4 regions of the Methylomonas sp. MK1 genome follow, and region 1 is predicted to be linked to each of the others. Evidence: riboswitches for the same ligand, from Rfam matches in the RefSeq annotation. Region 1 holds a riboswitch; each other region holds the start of a gene.
What was found. Region 1 has a riboswitch for cyclic di-GMP ahead of G006_RS0111395 (hypothetical protein). Riboswitches for the same ligand answer to the same signal wherever they lie in the genome.

Region 1 (5,687 bases):
GGCGATTAGCACATCGCGGTTTAGGTTAAGGACCAGCGCACCGCCGCTTACTGTCGCGGCGTGGACATGGCCGGACATTAAAATACCGCAAACCGCCAGTAGTAACCCGGCTCCTAAATAGCGTCGTTCCGGTGCAGACGGCGGTTGAGCGACTGTAGTGGATTCCAACCTGCACGGGAATGGCGAATCCAGGGAATTTAATAGTTTCGCGGCCAACAGCATGCCGGATGATCGATGATTATTGATTTTCATAATGTCACACTCCTTGAAAGATATGGCCTACGGCCTATGCCGATAAAGCCCAAAAAGCCGCTACCGAATAACCAGACCGCAGCGGGCAGCGGCACCGCCGATACCTGACCGCAACCGGCATAGGCACCCGTGCCCAAACAGAAACTGCCGACATCGACCAGTTGCACGCCTTGCAACATGCCGGCGTTTTCCGGCGACATCAGTAAATCGCCGCTAAACTGCCAGTTTTCGGCGTTGGTAAAGCTCAGGCTTAGGTTGTTTAAGTCGTACACCGCCATCGTGAAATAAATGTTATTGGCTAGGTACCAGCCGGTGCGGCCCAAAGTTTGCCGGCCGGCATCGTATAGCAGCGAAAAATCGCCGTTGACCAAGCCGGCCCCGCCGGGTGGCCAGTTGGGCGCATAAAACCCCTGCACGCCGCTCATACCGACTTGCGCCCCGGCCATACCGGCCAGAGTGCCGGTATCGATGGCAAACTCGGCTGACGTCGCTTTGACATGACGCTGACTGGCTTGCGGACTAGGATCGTTACCGATAGCCGTCAACTCGAACACCTGATTAAGTCCGGAAATCTCGGTGTTGTTGAGTTGGCTAAGCAAATGGTCGCCGGTATTGGCCGGATTATCGGCATTGGACGTTGCAGTACTCCAAAACGTCGACAAGTAATAACCCCCGGCGTAAGGCGCCAGCGCATTGCGGTCCAGGTTCATCGTAAAAGTGCCGCCGGATGGCGCATTCAATATCGCGGCATCGGCGCTTGGAGATACCATCCCCATGCCGATAGCCAGCACGGCCAAAACGGGATAGCCGTGGTTTTTGTTGATCTTCATAAAAGCCCTACAGCGGATAGTCAGAATAAGCCCTCTCCCTGCCTGAATACGCAAACAGCCGCAGTGCACGGCATGCTGGCAAGAAGAAGGATTTATTTCAATAAGCTAAGGCCCGGAGCGAATCTTGGCGACCGCCCCAAGCCCACTTTCGAGTTAAGCCGCGACAGAGGCTTTTTTGCGACTTGCACCCAGCAAGCCCAGCAGACCGCTGCCGAACATCCAGACCGCCGCCGGTACCGGTACCGCCGATGGCGCAGTACTGGGAGCCAGACTAAAAGTACCGACCACGGCATTGGTATTGGCACCAACCAAACCGGCCCACAACCCGGTCCATTGCAAATCGCCGCTCAGTAGTAATTCGCCATTGCTGTTCAACGACTCGGCGACGTTGGTCAGCTTCAAGAAATTTTGGTAACCGAAACCGGTATCGAAGGTTTTTATATTCCAGGTGCTCCCGGTTTTTACCAGGCTAAAGTCGTAGGGCGTCAAAATGCCGCTGCCGCCTTGGCTGGTCAACAACCAGGCGCCGCTCAGACCGATTTGACCGATCGAGGTGTTGCCGGCGTCCATCGTTGTGGCTTGTTCGGTACGGCCATAGGGGCCGGCAGCCGGATAGCTGTTGGTCGTGGTGTTGCTGTTAACCGCAAACGACATCGCTGTGCTAGCGGTTGCCGATAGCGCCGTTCCGCCGTTGGTTGCGCCGGTAATGCCGAGTAAATTATCGCTGGCGCCCCAATGTTTCGCGACAATCCAGCCATTCGGATACCCGCTGCCGACATTGACAGATGCCGCCGCAAAAGCGGCATTGTTGATGGTGATGGTGGCATCGCCGCTAACTTGTGCAGCGCTCGCTGTTGCAGGCGCTAAAACGGCGGTCAATGCGCTGAAGGCTAACAGGCCGGCGCTTGCCAGTTGAGTGCGGTTGTAGTGCAAGATTGTCATTTTTTATTCCTTAATAAATTACGGTTAAAGTTAATCTGCAAATCGCCAACCCGAATTTAGGGCATTTAACTTGCAGGTAACCCGGCTGTCTTAATCTCCAAGACCCGTGGCTTTCCGGCTCCGTCTCGCGGCGGATGTGGCATGTTTGTCGCGGTCCTTACGACATCACTCTAAATCCCTGAGTGAGGTGCTCCTGAAAAACTCCTGTGGCAAATAGATAACGACGGCATCAATACTTGATCGAAAGACTCAGGAATCCCGCGCGGCCGGGTGCCGGCGCCACCCGGCCCTCGAAATAGCCGTAGGGCTGAAAATAATCCTCATCGCTGAGATTCTTGACGGTAGCCGCCCATTTGAAACTCCCGGTTTCGTAAGCTAACGCCGCGTCGAAGCTGTGGTAGCCGGCGGTTTTGAAGCGGTTGTCGTCGGACAAATACGCCCCGGCACGGGCATAAACGCCGAAACCCAAGCTAAAGCCTTGCAGCGCATCCTGCTGAAAACGGTAATGCGCCCAGAGCCGCCCGGCATCCTCCGGGACTTGGGCTAAGCGAGTGCCGGCAGCCACCCCGGCTTCGTCGTCCATGAACCGGGCGTCGGTATGCGCATAGTTCGCCAGCACGCTGAAGCCCTCGACCGGTTGCCAGAGCAAATCCATTTCAACACCACGCGAGCGTTGCTGGCCGGCGGCGACCGAACGCCGCTGAAAATCGCTGCTGTCGGTGACCGCGACCTGGCTGCGCTCGATTTGATACAGCGCCAGCTGGCCGCTGAATTGATGTGAAAAATTGAATTTCAGGCCGGTTTCCAGATGACTCGACAATTCCGGCGCCGGCGTATCGACGAAATTCACAAAGGGTTGGCCGCGCATGCCTTCGCTGTAGGAAATAAACCAGGAAACCTCGTCGCTCAGATCGATCACACCACCGAGTCGCGGCAGCCATTTCAGCGTATCGGTTTTAGCGTGTACCCCGGTTTGGGCATTATTAAAATCGATGCCAACCTTGCCCAGCCTGACACCGGACAGCCAATGCAAACGCCGGTACAGAGTGCTTTGCCACTGGAGGTAAGCGCCGTAAGTGATGTTTTCGATGAACTGATTTTCCAGGCCCGGCCCCGGCACAGCATAAGGGGTGTCAAATATCGGCGCCCGCAGATCGACCGTACCGACACCCAAACCCAAGGGGCCAAAATCGCCCTCGATAAAGCCTGCATCGCACAAGCGACTGTAATCCGCGCCCAGCAACAGATTGTTTTCGCTCGGACCCAGCTTGAAATTACCCTGCAAATTGCCCAGCACGCTGCGCTCTTGCTGTTGTTGAAACAATTCGGCATTGACCAATGCCCAGCTCGATGCCGGTAGCAAGGGCCGGTCCGCGATGAGGCCATCGCTGCCGAACAGGGTCTGAATTTTCTCGTCGAATTCCGAGTGCGCATAGCGCGCCTTCAGGTTTAAGCGCCAGCTCCGATTGATGCTCCTTTCCAACGAGGCCCACACCGCATCGGCATTCGAATGACTATCGGGCAGATTGGCCGGCCCCAAGAACAGGTCGGGCCGGGTAGCAAAATCGCCGGCAATGCTGCCGGTGGCGGGTAAGCCCTGATACTCCGGTTGCTGCCAGCGCGACAGTTTGGCTTGGAGCGTTAAACGGGTTTTGTCGTTATCGGTCAGCGTCAGCGCCGGATTGATGTTGAAACGCTGAGTTTCGATCATGTCGATGTTATGTCTGGCGTTGGTGTACTCGCCAGTCATGCGCAACAGAATATTGGCGTTTAGCGGTTGATTGACATCGAAAAACGGCTGATAAAAGCTGTGACTGCCGATTCTAAAACCCACTTCGCCGAAGGCTTTGGCCTGCGGCAATTTGGAAAGCAGATTCACCACCCCGCCCACCGGCGAACCCGAACCGCCGCTGTAGAGCAAGGCATTAGACCCCTTCAGCACCTCGATTCTCTCGATATTAATGGTGCTTTCCCGGTCGCCGGGGTTGTAGTACTGGGTAAAGCCGTCCATCAGTTGTTCGGAACGAAAACCGCGAATCAATGTACCCTCGATAACCGGACTGTAGAGCTCATTGCGCGCCACTATGCCGCTGACATTGACTAAGGATTCGCTGACGTTGATCGTTTGCTGGTCGTCTAACAAAGGGCGGTTAAGCGCATGCACCGACTGCGGGATTTGCTTGATTGGCGTGTCCGTTCCGGTAGCGCTGGCAATATGCCTGACGGCATAGGTCCGCGCCTCGTCAAGCATCGGCTCGGTGAGGATTTCCGCACCGGCCTCCCTTGTTTTCAAGCCCACGACAGTCATGGCATCCAGGGTAACGGGCGGCAGGTTAGATGACTCCGTTGCCGTCAGGCTGCGTTCCAAAGTCACCGTATCGGCATCGATAAAACGGTAGGTAAAGCCGCTGCCATGCAACAAGTGTGTTAATGCCTGCTCCGCCGACATGTCACCGCGCAGCTCGGGACTGGCGAGCTCACGCAACATGTCCGCTGAAAAAATCAATTCCAACTCTGCTTGCGCGGCAAATTGAATCAACGCGTTATTTAAGGACTGACCGCTGATGTTGAAGTGACGGATAACTTCCGCGGCAACCGCCTGGCTGCTGCTCAATTGTCCGCCGGCCGCCACCAGCCCAATCAACACCCAGGTATCGACGCCGACACGGTTGCCGTTCAGCGCATAGCAAAGATATACGGCTGGCCGATGCCATACGCCGACTGCAAGCTGGTAGCGAAAATCGTTAATCCGTGCTTTCAAGATCCGTCCTGTCCGAAAAAAAATGTTTCTCAACATAGAAGTCGTTTCAGCACAAAAATCGATCACAAAAATTTAACTATTTTCGAAATGAGGGAGTCGAAGCGGACGGTTTGAGCTTATGCGCTCGAGCTTTCGACTCCAAATTAAAGCCGCATCGTCGTTCCCGTCTGTGCGGGAGCGACGATGTTCAAGGGCTGGGTTGACGAAATATGCACGCAGGGTTTCCGCGCCAAAAACTCAGCGACGCAATAACACCCACCAGGGACCGATACGGGTTTCTTGCAAACCCAGCGCTATGCGCACCGAGGACAGCGCCTCATCGGGCGTATCCAGAGAAAACACTCCGGTCACCCGTAGATTTTTAAGGGCTGCATCGGCCAGAAATATCCGTCCGAAGCGATAACGCTCCAACTCGCTGATCAATTCGGCTAAAGGCCTATCGTTGATCACCAGCCGATGTTGCTGCCAAGCGTACTGTTCCGCACCCACGGCCCGCGGATGCGGTAACGGCAATCCGGGTTGATAGACCAAGCCCTGCCCCTGGGCGACGGTAACGTCACTGTCGAGACCCGCACTGCTGACCGCTACAGCATGCTCCTGGACAGTCACCTCGGTATGATCCTCTGCGGTTTTATACACTTCAAACACGGTACCCAACGCGCGTACCGTCAAGTCGTCGACCACCACTTCGAAAGACCGCCGACTATCCTTTGCCACCGTAAACTGCACTTGGCCGTGGTGCAAAACGATACGCCTGGCCGCGGCGGTGAACGCTACCGAAACCGCGCTATTGGTGTTCATCAGCAAACGGCTGCCGTCGCTGAGCTGAATCTGGCGAATTTCGCCGGTTTGCGTGCGGTAGTCGCATAAATAATCGCTAAATAAGCGCGCTTGCTGCGGCA
Region 2 (5,687 bases), 250 kb from region 1:
AAAACAGTTTTCGCCGGGTGTTTGCGTTATTGGATTTGGAATGGGTGGCCGAAGTGAGCGCGTTTCATGAAAAGGCTAAAGGCCGTTACATTGCCACGCCGAGTTTTGCTGCTGTTTCTCAACCGATTTATTCGCGCTCGGTTGCACGTTGGCAGCACTATGAAAGTTTTTACGAACCGGTTTTGCCGATCTTGGCGCCGTATATCGATGCGTTCGGTTACGCATGAATGAAGCGAATGGGAAGGGTAGATTAAGCTTTTGGGCCAAGCGGACTTGGATCGAGCGGATGTAAAAATGGAGCTTCCGTGCCCCCGGTCATCCTTGACCGAAACCGAACTGATTTTTTACTGATTAACCCGGCCCTCAATAACACGGGTATTCAAGGACATCGGGTTAAAATCAGTCTTAAGTTACATAGAAACGCGTCAGACGTTTTCTGCCGTTTTGCGTTTGCCGAAACCTACTAAGCCCGCCATCGCGCTACCGAACAGCCAAACCGCGCCCGGTACGGGTACGGGTGACGCAGCAGCGGAGATTGTGGCTGTATAGGCCAGATTGGCCCCGCCTACCGTGCCGTCGTAACCGCCCAAAATCAGCGTGTAATTACCGGCGGTCAGGAAGCGGGTCAGCGTCGCGGTAGCGGTGGTGCCTTGAGTGGCCGCGAAGGTCCAGGCGCTTGCGTCAACCAAAGCCAGCGTTGTGCCCAGTGGGCTGGCAGCCATTGGATTTAGTGCGCCGTTGTTCAGGTAGCTTTGATGGCGACTGCTGCTGCCCGCGGTATCCCAGCCGCTCCACAAACCAAAAGCCGGACGCAGATTGGAGCCGTCCGACGATACGGTGATGGTCACTTCCGCGTCGGCATGCAATTCAAACAAACCGTAATCGGCGGTATGCCCCCAGTTTGTCGCGCCATCTTTATAAGCTTTGGCGCCCATGCCTATGCCGTGGCCGCTGGCGGTTTGCGAGTTCGCTACGCCGCCGTCGTTGTGGATCATCGCGACCCAGGTGGCGGGCAAATTGCCAATATAGCCTGGATCGCCATCAGACCATGGGCCCGTGGCGGAACCGTCCGGTGGGAAGGTATCGCCGGCGGCCAAATTGTAGGTTACGTGAGCGCTAGCCAAGCCGCTGACTGACATCAACGCGCCCATGGCGCCCGCTAATGCTAGTTTTTTTAATGGTGAGTTTGCAGTCATTTTGGATCTCTATCGAATGAAATAAATGAGAGGAAGCCTTTCGTTAAACAATGCTTGGTGAGGGGATTGCCGTTGTCTGGCGGCAATCCCGCTTGGCAATTAAGCCGCTAGTGGTTGTTTGCGGCGACCGAAACCGATCAAGCCGGCCATGGCGCTGCCGAACAGCCAGACTGCGCCTGGAACAGGCACGGCCGAAGTAGTTACCAATACGTCGTAGGTTACGCCATCGAGTGCGCCGCCACCGTGTGCGCCGACCACCAAGGTATAAAAGCCATTGGTGTGCAGCCCGGGTGTGCCGGTTGCATTCCATTCGGCTTGGTCGAACACAAACGAGTAGAACAAGGTGTCGGAAGTACTGCTCATGCTGGCCGTCCAGATAGCTTCGCCCAAGCTTGAGCCTTGCAGGCCGGTTTCGCCGATTGTGGCAGCCGCGTTACGGTCAGATGTGGAGCTGCTGTCTACATTGCGATACAGGGCAACATCCAATAAACCGTTAAATTGGCTGTAATCGGCGTCGTTTTTCACGGTAATGGTGGTTTTGATATTGCCGGCGCTGGCGCAGTTAGCGCTTGCTGTGTTTGCGCCGCAGCTAATATGAATCAAACCGTAATCCAGTCCCAGGCCGGTTGATGCCGAATTGCCTGCTACCGCCAAGTAAGGATGGTCGCCATCAGCGGGCAAATCAGCCATGATGGTGCCCCAGGTAGCGGCGTTGGTGCCGCCGTTTTTGTCCGAGTAAGCTTTCCACAAGCTACCGATAGTGTTGGTGCCGAAGCTAGGGTTTGAGCTAATGAGGTTTGCTGTCAAGGCGCCAGTGTTGTCTGTAGCGCTTGAGCCGGTATGCAATTCGCGCTTGGTGAAACCGGTAGCGGTTGTGTGCTGACCGGAGTACCACATATAAGGTAGGTTACCTGCTACTTCTGTGGCTGTCTCAGCCGCTGTACCTGTGCCAGGGATCAAGGTGTTCGCGCTTAAGTCGCCCACTGTATAAACGTTGGTACCGTTCGCGATTCTATTGGTGCCGTTAGAGTTGGCGGAAACACCGTCGGTGCCGTTGATGCTGTTGGCGATGCCGAAGCCGATTGCTGAGTTACCCGAGGCTACTGTACCCGCGCCGGTCAGATTGTAGTAAGAATGTGCAAACGCTTGGCCTGAAACGCCCGCTAGGCCAGCTGTCAAAATAGCTGCTATAGCCGTTTTATGAAAGATCATGATCGTCCTCTTTGTTATTGGAATTAAAGGTAACAGCGAAACTGACAAAACTTGACCAATTGCATCGAGCCAAATTTTGTCCTCGCCCATGGCGCGCATGGGGGCAATCCGGCCTTCTTTAAATCGTTTTATAAGAACCGTGATTTTCCGGCCCCGCCTCACGACGGGTGTGGCAATTCTTGCTTTCAGAGATTTGCTAATTACGCCAGCGGCAGACATGGCAGGGATAGAGACCTACTAACCGCTTTTTTTAAAGCAAACCACGAAGCAAGTACACTAGTTGAAGCGAATAGTGGGCCAACTTAATAAAATATATAAATTTCATTGCATTACTGCTTATTTTGCCTGGGATGGCGTGAGTGAGCGGCGAGCGAAACTCAGCGAAATAGCTCAGACGCTTGCTTCATATAACACAGTTCAATTATTGGGGAATATTCCGGGGTTGGCGCTGAAGCTTGTTTTGGTGGATTTGATAAGGAATTTCTTTATTTTCTAGTCGTTTATTGTTAGGTTGTTGCGCCGCTAATTGGGTTGGCACGAGATTTTTCAGTGGAGAGATGTATGCAAAAAACCGATAAAACCCCGTTGTGGGTGTTTCTGGCACTGTCCAGTATAGAAACCCGCAAAGGCGCATTACTGTTGATCTGGAGTAGTATTGTTTTTACTCTGTACTGTGTGCCTTGGCCACTCTATTTCGATGGCAACGGCTGGGTTGCCAAATTATTTTTAATCGACGATTGGGAATGGTTTGCGATGATGCTGCCCATGACGTTCTGGTATTGGCTGAGCATGAGATGGGTGGATAAAAACGGCGGCTGGCGTTTGGCCGGTGCGTGATATGCCGCACTATTTTTTAGGGGCATGATTCGTCAGACCTTTGTGTTTGCTCCAGAAAGATTAGCTCGTAGATTCTCTTTCGATCTTTTAAGCGGCTAGCTTAATTCCGTATTTGCCAAGGCGCGTAGGGGTTTATATCGGGTGAGCAAACGGGGTTAAGGTTTTGCTACCAAAAATCGATTGTGAATACTCAGGTGGCCGCCATCCAAGTTTGGTTGGCTTTCCACCTTATTAAGCGAGCGGCGGTAGTATATCGCTGCGGTGCTTTCTTCAATTTAGTGTTGTTTCTATGCTTTCACACATTCTGCCCAAAGCCGAAATCTCCATTCGCGAAAACCTGCGTTGGTTATACATTCTTAGAAATTTGATGCTGTTTGCCGTCACGGTAGCGGTATTTATCGCGGTGAACGGTTTGGGTATCAATTTGCCGCAAAATCAGTTGTGGCTGGCGATTTTTGCGATTTCCATACTCAATCTATACACCTGGCTGCGACTGAGAACGCCGGAAGAAGTAACCGAGCACGAGATTTTTTCGCAAATATGCATGGATGTGTTGGCGCTGGCCTATTTGCTTTATCTCACTGGCGGCGCGTCAAACCCGATTATTTGGGTGTTTCTTTTACCATTAATTGTTACCGCTATCATGCTACCGCAGGCTTATGCCTGGAATATGGTAATCATTACGTCCTGCGTCTATACCGTGCTGATTGCCTACAACGTACCCTTGCCGGCCGTGGAGCCGCATATGGCGCATCCGGCAATGGCGGAGATGACGCCGGAAATGAGTCTGCAAATGCATTTGATGAACGACAGGCGGTATTTCAATCTGCATGTATTTGGTATGTGGTTTGGTTTTGTGTTTAGCGCCGGCTTGGTGGCTTTTTTCGTAGTCGAACTGTCCAAAACCTTGAAAGAACGTGAGCGAAATTTAGCGGATGCCCGCGAGAGTGCGCTACGCGACGAACGAGTTGTATCCCTGGGCACCTTGGCGGCTAGTGCCGCGCACGATATGGGCACACCGTTGGGGACGATTGCCATTTTGACGCATGAGATGGCGGAAGAGTTGTCGGAGCATCGTTACCCGGATATGCATCAGAAGCTGGTGATAGTTCAGCAGCAGATTGATCGCTGTAAGCAGGCCTTGTCGGTGATGTCGGCCTCCGCCGGCGAGATGCGGGCGGAATCCGGCAAGGTGATGCTGGTGAGCGAGTACATCGATGAAGTGTTGGGGCAGTGGCGCACGCATAAAGCCGCTACCCGGCTTAAACTATTTATATCGCCGGATGTGGATATGGACGCGCGGGTGATTGCGGAGCGTACTGTGACACACTCCATCATCAATATTCTAAATAACGCAGCAGAGGCATCGCCGGTCGACGCGGGCATCGAGTTTCATGTGGAATGGGACGAGGAAACACTAAATTTGAAAATCAGGGATTTCGGTCCAGGTTTGCCCGCTGAATTTATCGAGTTTGCCGGGCATCAACCGGTCAAGAGCAATAAGCAAGGCATGGGGGTTGGCTTGTTTTTGACTTATACCACTATCAAGCGGCTCGGCGGTAAAATACAGTTCAGTAATTTAGAGTCGGGCGGCGCCTGCGTCGAAATCAGTTTGCCGCTATTAGCTAAGGAGAGTACGCATGAACGAATTACCTACGGATAAGCCCAATTTACTGCTGGTCGATGATGACGTCACCTTTTGTTCGGTGCTGAAGCCGGCGTTGGAAAAGCGCAATTTTCAAGTGACTGTCGCCAATGATGTCGATACGGCAATGAAACTGGCGGAACAAACCGAGCCCGAATATGCGGTAATCGACTTACGAATCGGTTTTGACTCCGGTCTGGAAATGGTCAAAAAATTGATTTCCTTGGATGACAATACCCAAATCGTCATGTTGACCGGCTTTGCCAGTATAGCCACAGCTGTAGAGGCTATAAAATTAGGTGCTATCCATTATCTGACCAAGCCGGCGAATGCCGATGAGATTGTTAGTGCCTTATACAAAAACGAAGGCGATGCGTCGGTAGCTATCAGTGACAATCCGCTATCGGTAAAGCGCTTGGAGTGGGAGCACTTGCAAAAAGTGCTGATGCAGCACGACGGTAACATCTCAGCCGCCGCCAGAGCATTAAATATGCACAGAAGAACCTTGCAAAGAAAGCTGGAAAAAAGGCCGGTAAAAGAGTAAAGGACCGGCATTATTTAGGAAGGGAAAGCATTGTTTTTGTATTTATTACAATTAGTCGTTGCAAAGCTAATATTTCTGAGTATAATGGGCGGCTCATTCAGGGGGTCGTTAGCTCAGCCGGTAGAGCACCGCACTTTTAATGCGATGGTCGTGCGTTCGAATCGCACACGACCCACCATCAATTCGATAAGCAAATCAACCAGTTACTGAGAAATCAGAGCTGGTTTTTTTGTGCCTGAAATTCGGCTTGCGT
Region 3 (5,687 bases), 470 kb from region 1:
TCAGTGCCGAACAGAACATCGTCAAATGCATCCGCAAATGCGGGCTGGATGTGGACGACATCGTGTTGGAACAACTGGCTTCGTGCGCGGCCGTGTTGACCGACGACGAAAAAGACTTGGGGGTGTGTCTGATCGACATTGGCGGCGGCACCACCGATATTGCGATTTTCTCGGAAGGTGCGATCAAGCATACAGCGGTGATTCCCATCGCCGGCGATCAAGTCACCAACGACATCGCCGTGGCGCTGCGGACGCCGACCAAAAACGCGGAGGAAATCAAACGCCAATACGCTTGCGCGTTGACGCAATTGGCCGATCCGCAACAAACCATCGCGGTCCCCAGCATCGGCGACCGTGAGCCGCGCAAGATCTCCGCGCAAAACCTGGCGGAAATTGTCGAGCCGCGTTACGAAGAATTAATGCTGCTGGTACAAGCAGAGTTAAGAAGAAGTGGGTATGAAGATTTAATTGCGGCCGGCATGGTAATTACCGGAGGCAGTTCGCAAGTAAGAGGATTGGTCGAATTGGCGGAGGAAATTTTCCATATGCCGGTTCGCATGGGTGTGCCGCTGCATGTATCCGGATTGACCGATGTGGCGGAAAACCCGATTTATTCGACCGCGGTGGGTTTGTTGCTTTATGGCAAGGATCATCACGGCCGGGCGTTAGGCATGAACGATGATGGCGCGGATCTGTTGTCAAAAATCAAAAGCTGGTTTCAAGGAAATTTTTAATTTTTTGTCTGGAGGGTGTGAAAATGAAATATGAATTATTGGATAGTAGCGGCACCGCGGTTATCAAGGTCATCGGCGTCGGTGGCGGTGGCGGCAACGCGGTTAACCATATGGTGGAAGATGGTATCGACGGCGTGCAATTTATCTGCGCCAACACCGATGCCCAAGCCCTGCGGGAAATGAGCGTAGAGTCCATTGTGCAACTGGGTGTAGAACTAACCAAAGGCCTGGGAGCAGGCACTCGTCCTGAAGTAGGCAGAGCAGCTGCCGAAGAAAATCGCGACCGCATCCGCGAAGTGATCGCTGGCGCCGACATGGTATTTTTGACTGCCGGCATGGGCGGCGGTACCGGTACCGGTGCTATCGCGGTATTTGCCGAAGTTGCCAAAGAACTGGGCGTACTGACCGTAGCCGTCGTATCCAAACCTTTCGATTTTGAAGGTTCCAAGAAAAAGGGCGTCGCCGATGCCGGTTTGCGCGAACTGGAAAAACTGGTCGATTCATTGATCATCATTCCAAACCAAAAATTGCTGCCAACTTTGGGCAACAATAAATCGCTGGTGGAAGCATTCCGCGCGGCTAACGACGTGTTGCGCGATGCGGTGCAAGGTATTACCGAGCTAATCACTCACCCTGGTCTGATGAACGTTGACTTTGCCGACGTGAAAACCGTCATGTCCAATATGGGCAGCGCGATCATGGGTACTGGCGTCGCCAGCGGCGAAAACCGCGCGCGTTTGGCAGCTGAAAAAGCGATTGCCTGCCCTTTGTTGGATGACAACAATCTGCAAGGTGCTCGCGGCATTCTGGTGAACGTCACCTCTAACGGCGACCTGGGCTTGAACGAATTCGACGAAATCGGCAGCATCATGCACGCATTTGCTTCCGAAGACGCCGACATGAAAATCGGTATGGCGGTCAATCCAGCTATGGGTCAGGAAATTAAAGTCACCGTCGTCGCCACCGGCATGGGCGAAAAAGCCAAGCAAGCCGCTTCGCCAATCAGCTTGGTGAAAAAAGTCGCGGCCGGCGAGATCAATTACGATCAATTGGACAAACCGACCATCGTGCGTCAGCAAAAACAGGAATCGGCCCGGGAATCTCGCTTTGGCGCGCAACCTAGAAACGATGTGGACCTGGATTACTTGGACGTACCGGCCTTCTTGAGACGCCAAGCAGACTAAGGGCCGCTTGCGGCAAGTCTATGAGGCAGCTGAGCCAAGTTCGGGGGGAGCTATCGCATAATCTGTGATAGACTCCCCGACTTTGTTTTACCTATTTGTCGGCATTTCATGATTAAACAGCGTACTTTAAAAAACACCATCAGAGCCACCGGCGTCGGTTTGCATACCGGCGATAAGGTCTATCTGACCCTGCACCCCTCAGATCCCGATACCGGCATCCGTTTTCGCCGCGTGGATTTGGAAACTCCGGTGATGATTGCCGCGCGCCCTGAAAATGTCGGCGAAACCAAGCTATCCACGACTTTGGTTCGTGACGGCGTAAAAGTTTCCACGGTCGAACATTTGCTGTCGGCTTTGGCCGGCTTAGGCATAGACAACGCGATTGTCGATGTCAGCGCCGCGGAAGTACCGATCATGGACGGCAGCGCCGGACCATTTGTGTTTTTGTTGCAATCGGCTGGCGTGGTCGAGCAGGACGTACCCAAACAATATATCCGTATCAAACGCGCAATCCGCGTGGAAGACGGCGATAAATGGGCCGCGTTCGAACCGTTCGATGGCTTTAAAGTCACCTTTACCATCGATTTCGAACATCCGGCGTTTTCCGAACATCTAAAAACCGCTGTGATGGACTTTTCTTCGACTACGTTTGTGAAGGAAGTCAGCCGGGCCCGAACCTTTGGTTTTATGAAGGACATCGAGTTTTTACGCGAGAACAATCTGGCGCTAGGCGGCAGCCTGGATAACGCCATTGTGGTGGACGACGATAAAGTGTTGAACGAAGACGGTCTGCGCTACGCAGACGAATTTGTGAAACACAAAATTCTCGACGCCATCGGCGACTTATATTTGCTGGGCTATAGCCTGATTGGCGAATATCAAGGCTTCAAATCCGGCCACGCGTTGAACAACAAGTTGTTGCTAAGCTTAATGAACGACAAAGACGCCTGGGAAATGGTGACTTTCGAAAATGCCGAAGAAGCCCCTATATCCTTCATGCATTCCGCTCAAACTTCGGCTAGAGCTACCGGCTAAGACCAACCCCGCCAGATACCCTGAATAAACGGCGGAGGCCCAAGCCTCCCCGTCCCTTCCAGCCAATTTTTAAAGAATTTTCCAGCTAATATTGCCCTAAATGAGCAGCCATGGCCCTTTCAGAAATGGCCGACTCTCTAGGCTGGCTCTAATTCATCTGCTCATCCCCATGGCAAAGTCTATCCCTGCAAAAAGTAAGGGATATAACTCAAAATACGTGAAATAACTCATCCCCTAGTATTAAAGCCAGCTGGAGTCCCGGAAAACAGCCACGCTTATTGCAGCCCCACCATCTCAAAGCAAACCATTTATCCCCTTGTTTTATATATAAATATTCATACAAAAAAGCTGACCACCCACGCTTAGCGTTATTTTGGCGCATATTTTGCTTAGCTATTAATGCTGCACCCTCTGGGCGCAGCCAACAAGTCGCCACACTCGTCGCAAGGCGGGGCCGGAAAGCTGCGGATCTGATTCAGATAGTCGAGCTACCTCTTTTGAGCAGGCAAGAGAAGGGATTAGCGGGTCGATATGGAAACGACGACAACTATCCCCTAGCAGTCGCTCACTGGTCAGGAATAGTTTGTTATATCACCTGATTAGTCTGAACCCATTGTTTAACACACTGTGCAAACTAGCCCGGTATTTCAAACTCTTTGGACTGCTTCCCTCGCAAACATAGCGCGGCATGATCAATCCGGGAATATTGAAATACTTAGCGGTTTTAAGACCGTTCAAATTGCGCGGGAAGCCGTTGGTCAAACGGCCAGCCCTAGGCCCTTACCGTACGAACAGGATCGAACGGTAAGAGCCTGGCATCGCGGCAGCGGGCACATGTGCGTTAGACAACAACTCGTAAAGGGAAATACGAAACCTTGAATGTCGCCGGTAGAGACTACCGGTAAAAATCTACGTCTTACTCTATTTAAAGGAATTGAATTATGTCTGTTAACACTAGAAATGCCCAAACCTTAAAAAAGGTGGCTGCAACACTTGCTATTTCACTTTTAGGCCTAAGCAGCGCACAGGCCGAGGTCGTAAACGGAACCATCTATAAGACCGTCGACCCGGTTCACGGCGCCGGTACCACAATCGATTTCTATTCGTTTTCGTTGTCATCGGCTGCCAATGTTGTCATCGATGTCCTGGCGAATGAAGGCTACGCAGCGGGCTGGGGCGCACATCCCGGCGCCTATGTCGATATCAACGGCGACGGCGAACTAACCCTGGCGGATAGCCAATTCCGCATTTTTCAGGACACGGTCTCACTCACTACGGAAATAGTCAGCGGCGACGACAGTCCAGCCTACACCATACCTGGCAATACCGGCGGATGGGCCGACGGCAGCTTGTTGAGCCGAGACTCCTATCTGGCGACTGCTTTGGACGTAGGCAATTACATTATTGCTTTTGGAGATTACTCTCTCACCATTGAAGAAGCCGTGCTGGGTTTCAACAAGGGCGACGTTATCACTGGTGCAACTGGCCTCAACCCCGTAACTGGCGCCACAGGTCAGGATCATTTTGACTATCAAATAACCCTTACTGCTACCGACTACGTCACCGGAGCCAACCTGCCTTTGACCATAACCGGAGAAGGCGTTAGTGCAGTACCGGTTCCAGGGGCCGTTTGGTTGTTTGGTTCTGCGTTAGCGGGATTAGGCGTATTCGGCAAACGCCGCACCGCATAAACCACAGCGAGTAAGAGCGAGTAGGTAAACCGACATCAGCTATCGACTCACCCCTCGCAATGCATATTAAAACTTTGGAATCGTCCACTTTTGGCTGCCAGGCCCGAAACACCTCAGACGAATCCAAATTAAACAGCAACTTAAATCTACCACAATCGTAAACCGCGATGTGGTGGATATTGGAGACACTCAAAAATGAACATCAATTTACAACACATTTTCAAAATCACCCTATCTTCCGCGGCGTTAACCCTTGCCATGGCTCAACCAGCTGCGGCGGCTTGGACAGGTGCCGATAACACCCTTGAGTTGGGTACTAGCATCTCAAACCCTAGTTTTAATTCCAGCAATCTGGGCTTCGCGGGCAATCCGGCGCTTTCCAACGATGGCTGGGGCATGCAAGGCGCATTTACCAATTTCTATCTAAGCTCATCAGCCCAATCCGTGACAGTAGACGCGCGTTCGTCTGCCGCAAACTTTCCGGCGTTTTCAATCTTCAGAACCAATGTGGCTTATTCGGGGGAAACAGTCGGCGTCGATACACCGGCAGAGCTAACCGGCCAAATCCATAAATTCAACTCGGTCGGCCAAGCCGGGGATCCAGGCATCATCTGGGCAACAGGCGCGGACGGTATTGTCGAAACGCTGGGCTACGTCAGTTCCTCCAGCAAAAACTACGTTAACTCGTTCGGCGGCGTCATCGACTCCGGTGCACACGATGTCAGTATCGACGACCTCTATGAAACCGGCGTATCCGGCTCGACAGGTGTCACCGGTAACCCTGCGTTTGCCAACACCAAAAGATACGCTACCTTGACGCTGAACGATTTGCAGGCCGGCTGGTATGCAGTGTTCGTCGGCGGCGCGGACGTCCTCGGCTCCAGCGCCGGTATCTCCTTGAACATTTCCGCGTCGGCGGCCGCCTCTACATACACCCCACCTGCCGCGGTACCCGTGCCTTCGGCTGTTTGGTTGTTCGGTAGCGCGCTGGCCGGTTTTTTGGGCATAGGCCGGGGCAAACGCAACGCTTAAGCGTTACCAAC
Region 4 (5,687 bases), 1.1 Mb from region 1:
GCGTTGCAAAACCAAGTGTTGGTCGCGCCTTGTTGGGTGCAGTTACCGTTGTCAATACGCATAGCAGCAATCGCCACGCCGTCGATCAGCGGGTTAACACCTTGCGCAGAACCGCCGGCAGAACGTTTGTGGAACAATACTTTAGCCGTGGTTGCGGCAGCACCGTTGACGGTCAGGCCGGGTACGTTAGTAGAGTTCAGTGTGCAGAAATAAGCACTATGGTTTTTACCTTCGGAACCCGCTGTACCGTTGTCTTTAAATACATCCAAAGTACCGGCGTCGCACAAATTAACAAACAATGCCGCCAGGGCTTTGTCTTGCGCGCTAGCGCCGGACATAAAGATTTCGATATCCGGCGTGACGCTTGGCGCATGTGCGGATGCACCTTGCGAGAAACCTGCCAGAGAAGCCACTGCGATAGCAGCAGACAATAATTGATTTTTCATTGTATATCTCTCAATTGATTGAATTTAAAGTTTGAGCCGACCCGTTCATGAAGGGGGAACCAGCAAAGCAGAATCCGGCCGGCTCAAGACGTTTGCGGGATTAAACCGCCAATGATTTACGACGAGTTGCGCGCAGTACGCCCATCAAACCGGCGCCGAACATCCAAACTGCGGCAGGCAGTGGCACAGCAGCGGGTGCAGCGGTATAGGTCAAAGAACCCACGTTACCGCTAAATGAAAAATTCCATGTACCTGGGAAAGTTTCCAATTCTCCAGTATCGAAATCGTCGGCATTGACTTTTTCATGAACGAACGCCAAAGCATTGCCTAACTGACCTTGGGCCGCAAATGGCAAAGCAGTTTGGAAATCGTTACCGTAAACAGCTGTATAACCTTGTTGGCCAACAGTTCTGAAGGTGCTCAGATTGTTAGAATTGGCATCTTGAGTTTGAACAGAACCAACCATAACGTTCCATTTACTCATAGTATTACCAATGTCGCCTGCATTGCTATCGATGACGGCAGGAGAAGGAACTACTGACGTTGTGTAGAAACCAAATTTAGGCAGGTCAGTCAGGTCAGCCAGGATCCCATGACCACCAGAAACTCCCCAAGCAACATCGTTGCCGGCAGTGTAAGCAGCAGCGAATGATTGAAAGTTGTTGTCGCTCAGTGAGAAAGACAATGATTGGCTAGGGTTAGCCAGAAATTGCTCAACAGTGATACCCAAATCCAGTGTAAATGAAGTTTTCGCTGTGTAGTCAACCAGGTTGAACAAAAACTCGCTACCGTCTGCTGTTGCATCACCGATAGCTTGGATACGCGCTTCCGCGGCGCCTGAAGCGGCCGCCGCCAATACTGCAACTGCCAACAATTTTTTAGACAATTTCATTTTTAAAACCTCATGTTTAAATTTCGATTAATGACATAAGGTGACAGCCCAGCCGTCTTGACCTGCAAGACCTGTGACTTTCCGTCCCCGCTTCACAACGAGTTTGGCTTTTACACGCTTTAGATCGTACTCGACGCCATCTAACATCCTGACAGCGCCGCTTTGTTGCCCCCGCTACCATTTCCCCCTTAGCCTCCTCCCTATCCTCTTCCTTAGCCGCTCCTTGTCCGTGCCGTCCGTGTTCCCTAGTTGCTCCTGAATCCTTGCTGAACTGCCGATCCTCGACCCTTCAACTTGACGCGGATTATTCCAGAGCAATAGCGGCTTTTCGGTTACAGCATTGTTAAATTCACGTGACATGTAATACATCTGTATTACAAAGCCGGCCGCTAACACGAAAATTCAGCGGATGATCGGGCGCGGGCGGTAGCTATGAAATTTAAGATTCTTTTTGCGGGCATTGCCTCACTGCCATTGAGCGAAGGAAGAAGCCCCTTCTCCCTCCGGGAGAAGGTTGGGATGAGGGGAGATAGAACCATCCGCTCTTAACTTAATAGCAGTGGGACGTGGTCCAGGTATGAATTGTCGTGAGCTGTGGACGGCAAGGCGTATCCTGACTATTGAGCTACTTCAGCTAAACCCAAGAAGTCCGTCATGCCCGCCGGGATACCCACAGGGCACAAGAGCGGGCATCCAGTGCCATGGATGGCAAGTTTGAAGCTATCAAAGAATTCTGGTCTCGGCATTCACGGTAAACTGGACGCCTTGGGACCGCGCAGCAAATCAGCTGCGGCAACTGGGCTCCCGCCTGCGCGGGAGCGACGATACCTGAGCAGACTAAACAACACCCAGTAAGACCTTGGCATTGACGATGCCATCAGCATCGGCCGGTTTTTCAACATCGATTTGCAGCACTTGCAAACGGTGTTTGGTTTCCAAAATTGTCAACCAGGACATCAGTTGGTCGAAGGCCAGATGCTCCAGCCAGACGCTGACTTTGTCCTCGCCTTCCGGCGACAGGTGTTTGATCGCCGGCTTTATGTCCAGCTGCTGGCTGCTGAAATCGACTACCGCCAGCGGCGATTGATTAGCGCCATCCAATGCCGGTGCATCAACCGTAGCCTGTTGCCGCAAAGCCGCCGCTTCGTTACCGACTTGTTGTAAGTAGGTATAGATTTGCTGTTGCGCCTGGATTTTTAGGGTCAGCAAGCGGCTTTGTTCAGCAATTGGTTGGTAAAACAGCAGGTATGCGCCATACATCAGCACGACCAGCACACCACCCAGCGCCAGTACTCGCTCTCTGGGCGTTAATTCGGCAAAACGCTGCGCTAAATCATTTTTCGCGAATCTCAAGTTGCGCCTCCACGCCGTTTGCGCCGCTGTCGGCGGATTGAATTTTCACCTGCATACTGCTTTGCAGCTGCTGTTTGAATTGCTCCAGTTGGCCGATGTCGTCGGCAAGCAGATGTAACTGCAAACCGCCGTTCAGGAAATTGAGCTTTTTCAAGTGTACGGCCGGCGCTTCTTTCAACACCAATCCGGAACGGTAGATCAAGCGCATGAAGCCGCTACCGGCAAAAGCCTGTTGTTTTCTGAGCTGCGCCAGCTGTTGCTCGGCCTGAGCTTTGACATTGACGATGCGTTTCACATCGGGAAAAGTTTGTTTGAACAGCTCTTGGCTTTTCGCTTCCAACTCGCTTAGTTCGGCTTGTTGTTGCCAATAGGTATGTAGTAAAGCGTAGCTCTGCACCGCCAAGGCCGCAGCCAAAATGATGGCCGCCGGCAGCCACTGTTGCCAGCGGCCTTTTGGACGATGACTGACGGCATACGCACCGCTCAACAAATTCAGCTCGGCTGGCAATGACTCGACTGAGCTCGCCATGAATTGCAAAGGCTTGGCTATGACTGTTTCCAAACCGTTATTTGCCAAACCATCCGGCAGCTGGGTGTCTTCGCTGTGTTTGCATATCAGTAAAGTCTGGAAATCGGCACCTTCGGCACAGGCTTTTTCCAGCAGTTGCGGCAGAAATTGCGCATCCACGCCGCCGCCCAAATAGGCAGCGCTGCGCAAAATTGCGTTGCTTTCTTCGAGCAACAAAGTCGTTTGTCCAGGCTGATACGGCAGGCATAAGGTTTCCGGATACGCAGCTGCCAGCTCTAAACCGGCTTCGCGAAACGGAGTAAGCCGCGCCGCTAATGTGTCGTGCGTAATCGCCGCCACGGCGAGTTTATCCCGGTCCTGCTTTAACCAAACCAGATGATAATTTTCCACGTCCTCGGCCAGTAGGTCTTCCAACGCAAACGGCAAGGCTTTTTTCAGTTGCGCGGTGGTTTTAACTGCCAGCTCGATTTCCAGCAATAGCACCGAAGCGGCCGGCAATAACAGCAGTACAGACTTACCCTGCGCAGCCGCTGCCAACTCGGCCATCGTGCCTGATGCCGGCTGGCTATCAGGCTCGGCAAGATTCAACCATTCCAGTTTATCGGCAGATTCGGCACCTACTCTGACCAGCAGTTTTTCAGCCATGCGCCAAGCCCTGGCGCTGGCGCTTCACCACTTGCGCGCCACCACTATCGCGCTGCAATTGCGACTCAAACTGCAAATGGGTTTTGCCCATATCGATTTGCCCTTGTAATAAAAAGTTTTGCGAACTGACACCCAAGCCATATTTACCGATGCCGGCGTCGGCAACCGTTTCATCCTTTAAAAATTCGGCGACTTTTGCAAAAGGCTTGCCTCGGGCTCTGAATATGGATTCCGCCTGATCGGCGCTGATGTCGTCCGCCAAGCAACGCAACACCGTAGCGCTGGCGGTATTGACATTCAGCGGCGCGTAACCCTCCACCGCGTAGACATAAGGCAGCAATTTCAGATAGGTCTCGCGCGTCATGCCTTGTACCAACAGCAACTCGCTGACATCGGCAAATTGCCGGTTAGCGGCGCGGTAAGCCGGCTTTTGGCGGGTGTAGGTTTCGTCTTCCGCGCCGTGCGGATAGCTGACATCCATATCCGCATCAACCCAATCGGTTATCGCCTGCGCCAGCTCGGTTTTCAGTTTTAGAATGGCCAGCAAGCGTTCCAGGCGCTTGATATCGTCCTTGGAAATTTTGCCCTCCACCAATAGGTTGTTCAGATTAATCCGGCCCTGCAAATCCTCAATCTGTGCTTGCATCGTGCCGCCGACGACGTTTGTCCTTGCCAACGGTATAGACCATTCTTCAGCCAAACCGTAACCATTACCGGGCGTGGTGTCGGCAGCCAACCGGCCGATGGCCCAACTTTCCAAGCCGTACACGTATTCCCAGGCTTGCGCGCTACGCAGCTGATTTTCGGTGCGGCGAATATCCAACTGCCGCGCGCTGGACATCGACACCACGGCAACGGTAGCGATAGCCAGTATCAACATGACGGTGATCAACGCGATCCCGCATTGCGCCTGATGTAGCGACCTCATTCCCGCACCAGAAACAGCCGCTGAATGACACCTAAGCCGGCCAAGTTAAAATTAGCCTCCACCGCTTTGGGTAAGCCGGTACCACCGGCCGGCCAATGCGTAGTCCAGTCGCTGCCGTAAAACCGCAAATCAAGCGCCGCGACGTTCAGCAATTTTTTCCGGCGAAATTGCGTCTGCTGAGTACGATCCAACACTGTCCAAACTTGCCGATACAAGCTGCCTTTTTCCAGACGATAACTGATACGTTGCAATTGGCTGCGCATCGCCAACGCCGACCATTCCGGCACGCTACGCGTCAAGGTCAGCAAGTCTTCGCCATTACCGCCGGAAAACGCCGGCTGTTCGCTGCCGAATTCGTCCCGAATCGAGCGCGGCAAAGCCTGGGCTAAATCTTCGTTCAGCAAATACAGGGTTTGCTGCAACGCGGCGACGCTGTCCGAGCGTTTTTCCGTGCCCGCTCTGGCATCCAACACCGCGCTCAAGCCGGCGTAGGCCATGGCCGCCATGATCGCGAACACGGCCATCGCGATCAGGATTTCCAGCAAGGTAAAGCCGCGACTGGCGCTATTATTCATGGCCGGTCGGAACATAACTAAGCAATCCGGCATAAGGCGACTTGTCGCCTTCCAAAAACACTTCTATCCGATAATCCCAGACCGTGCCGCCGATACTCGGCGTTACACCGCGCTTGGCCTGCCAATACCAACGCCGGCCGGCCATCGTGTCCCAGCCATCCTGGTTTTCCGGTTTTTCGCTAGCCAGGCGCAATTGCACCGCATGATTGGCGGCTATCGTCGCGGCTATCGTTTTGTTTTCCAGATACCAAAGATTCTTGGTGTTATCGGCGGTAATTTTGATCAAGCCGGCCATCAGGATGGCTAACAGAGCCAAAGC

Region 2: another riboswitch for cyclic di-GMP. It lies ahead of G006_RS29120 (hypothetical protein); the one in region 1 lies ahead of G006_RS0111395 (hypothetical protein).
Region 3: another riboswitch for cyclic di-GMP. It lies ahead of G006_RS28860 (VPLPA-CTERM sorting domain-containing protein); the one in region 1 lies ahead of G006_RS0111395 (hypothetical protein).
Region 4: another riboswitch for cyclic di-GMP. It lies ahead of G006_RS0106185 (hypothetical protein); the one in region 1 lies ahead of G006_RS0111395 (hypothetical protein).

Annotation. Positions count from the first base shown of each region.
Region 1 covers NZ_AQOV01000001.1:2,409,412-2,415,098, forward strand. Annotated here, with positions in the region: gene G006_RS0111385 (hypothetical protein) at 1-252, opposite strand, end outside; gene G006_RS0111390 (hypothetical protein) at 249-1,082, opposite strand; gene G006_RS0111395 (hypothetical protein) at 1,236-2,024, opposite strand; cyclic di-GMP riboswitch class I at 2,097-2,175, opposite strand; gene G006_RS0111400 (TonB-dependent siderophore receptor) at 2,254-4,785, opposite strand; gene G006_RS25470 (FecR family protein) at 5,023-5,687, opposite strand, start outside.
Region 2 covers NZ_AQOV01000001.1:2,155,668-2,161,354, reverse strand. Annotated here, with positions in the region: gene G006_RS29125 (tetratricopeptide repeat-containing sulfotransferase family protein) at 1-227, shown strand, start outside; gene G006_RS0110160 (hypothetical protein) at 426-1,196, opposite strand; gene G006_RS29120 (hypothetical protein) at 1,296-2,408, opposite strand; cyclic di-GMP riboswitch class I at 2,508-2,592, opposite strand; gene G006_RS0110145 (hypothetical protein) at 2,970-3,245, shown strand; gene G006_RS0110140 (ATP-binding protein) at 3,535-4,908, shown strand; gene G006_RS0110135 (response regulator transcription factor) at 4,886-5,434, shown strand; tRNA gene G006_RS0110130 (tRNA-Lys) at 5,537-5,612, shown strand.
Region 3 covers NZ_AQOV01000001.1:2,881,170-2,886,856, forward strand. Annotated here, with positions in the region: gene ftsA (cell division protein FtsA) at 1-734, shown strand, start outside; gene ftsZ (cell division protein FtsZ) at 758-1,918, shown strand; gene lpxC (UDP-3-O-acyl-N-acetylglucosamine deacetylase) at 2,027-2,953, shown strand; cyclic di-GMP riboswitch class I at 3,375-3,449, shown strand; gene G006_RS28860 (VPLPA-CTERM sorting domain-containing protein) at 3,895-4,644, shown strand; gene G006_RS28865 (hypothetical protein) at 4,840-5,676, shown strand.
Region 4 covers NZ_AQOV01000001.1:1,344,860-1,350,546, forward strand. Annotated here, with positions in the region: gene G006_RS0106180 (hypothetical protein) at 1-446, opposite strand, end outside; gene G006_RS0106185 (hypothetical protein) at 547-1,338, opposite strand; cyclic di-GMP riboswitch class I at 1,378-1,456, opposite strand; gene gspM (type II secretion system protein GspM) at 2,176-2,691, opposite strand; gene gspL (type II secretion system protein GspL) at 2,672-3,865, opposite strand; gene gspK (type II secretion system minor pseudopilin GspK) at 3,858-4,793, opposite strand; gene gspJ (type II secretion system minor pseudopilin GspJ) at 4,790-5,368, opposite strand; gene gspI (type II secretion system minor pseudopilin GspI) at 5,361-5,687, opposite strand, start outside.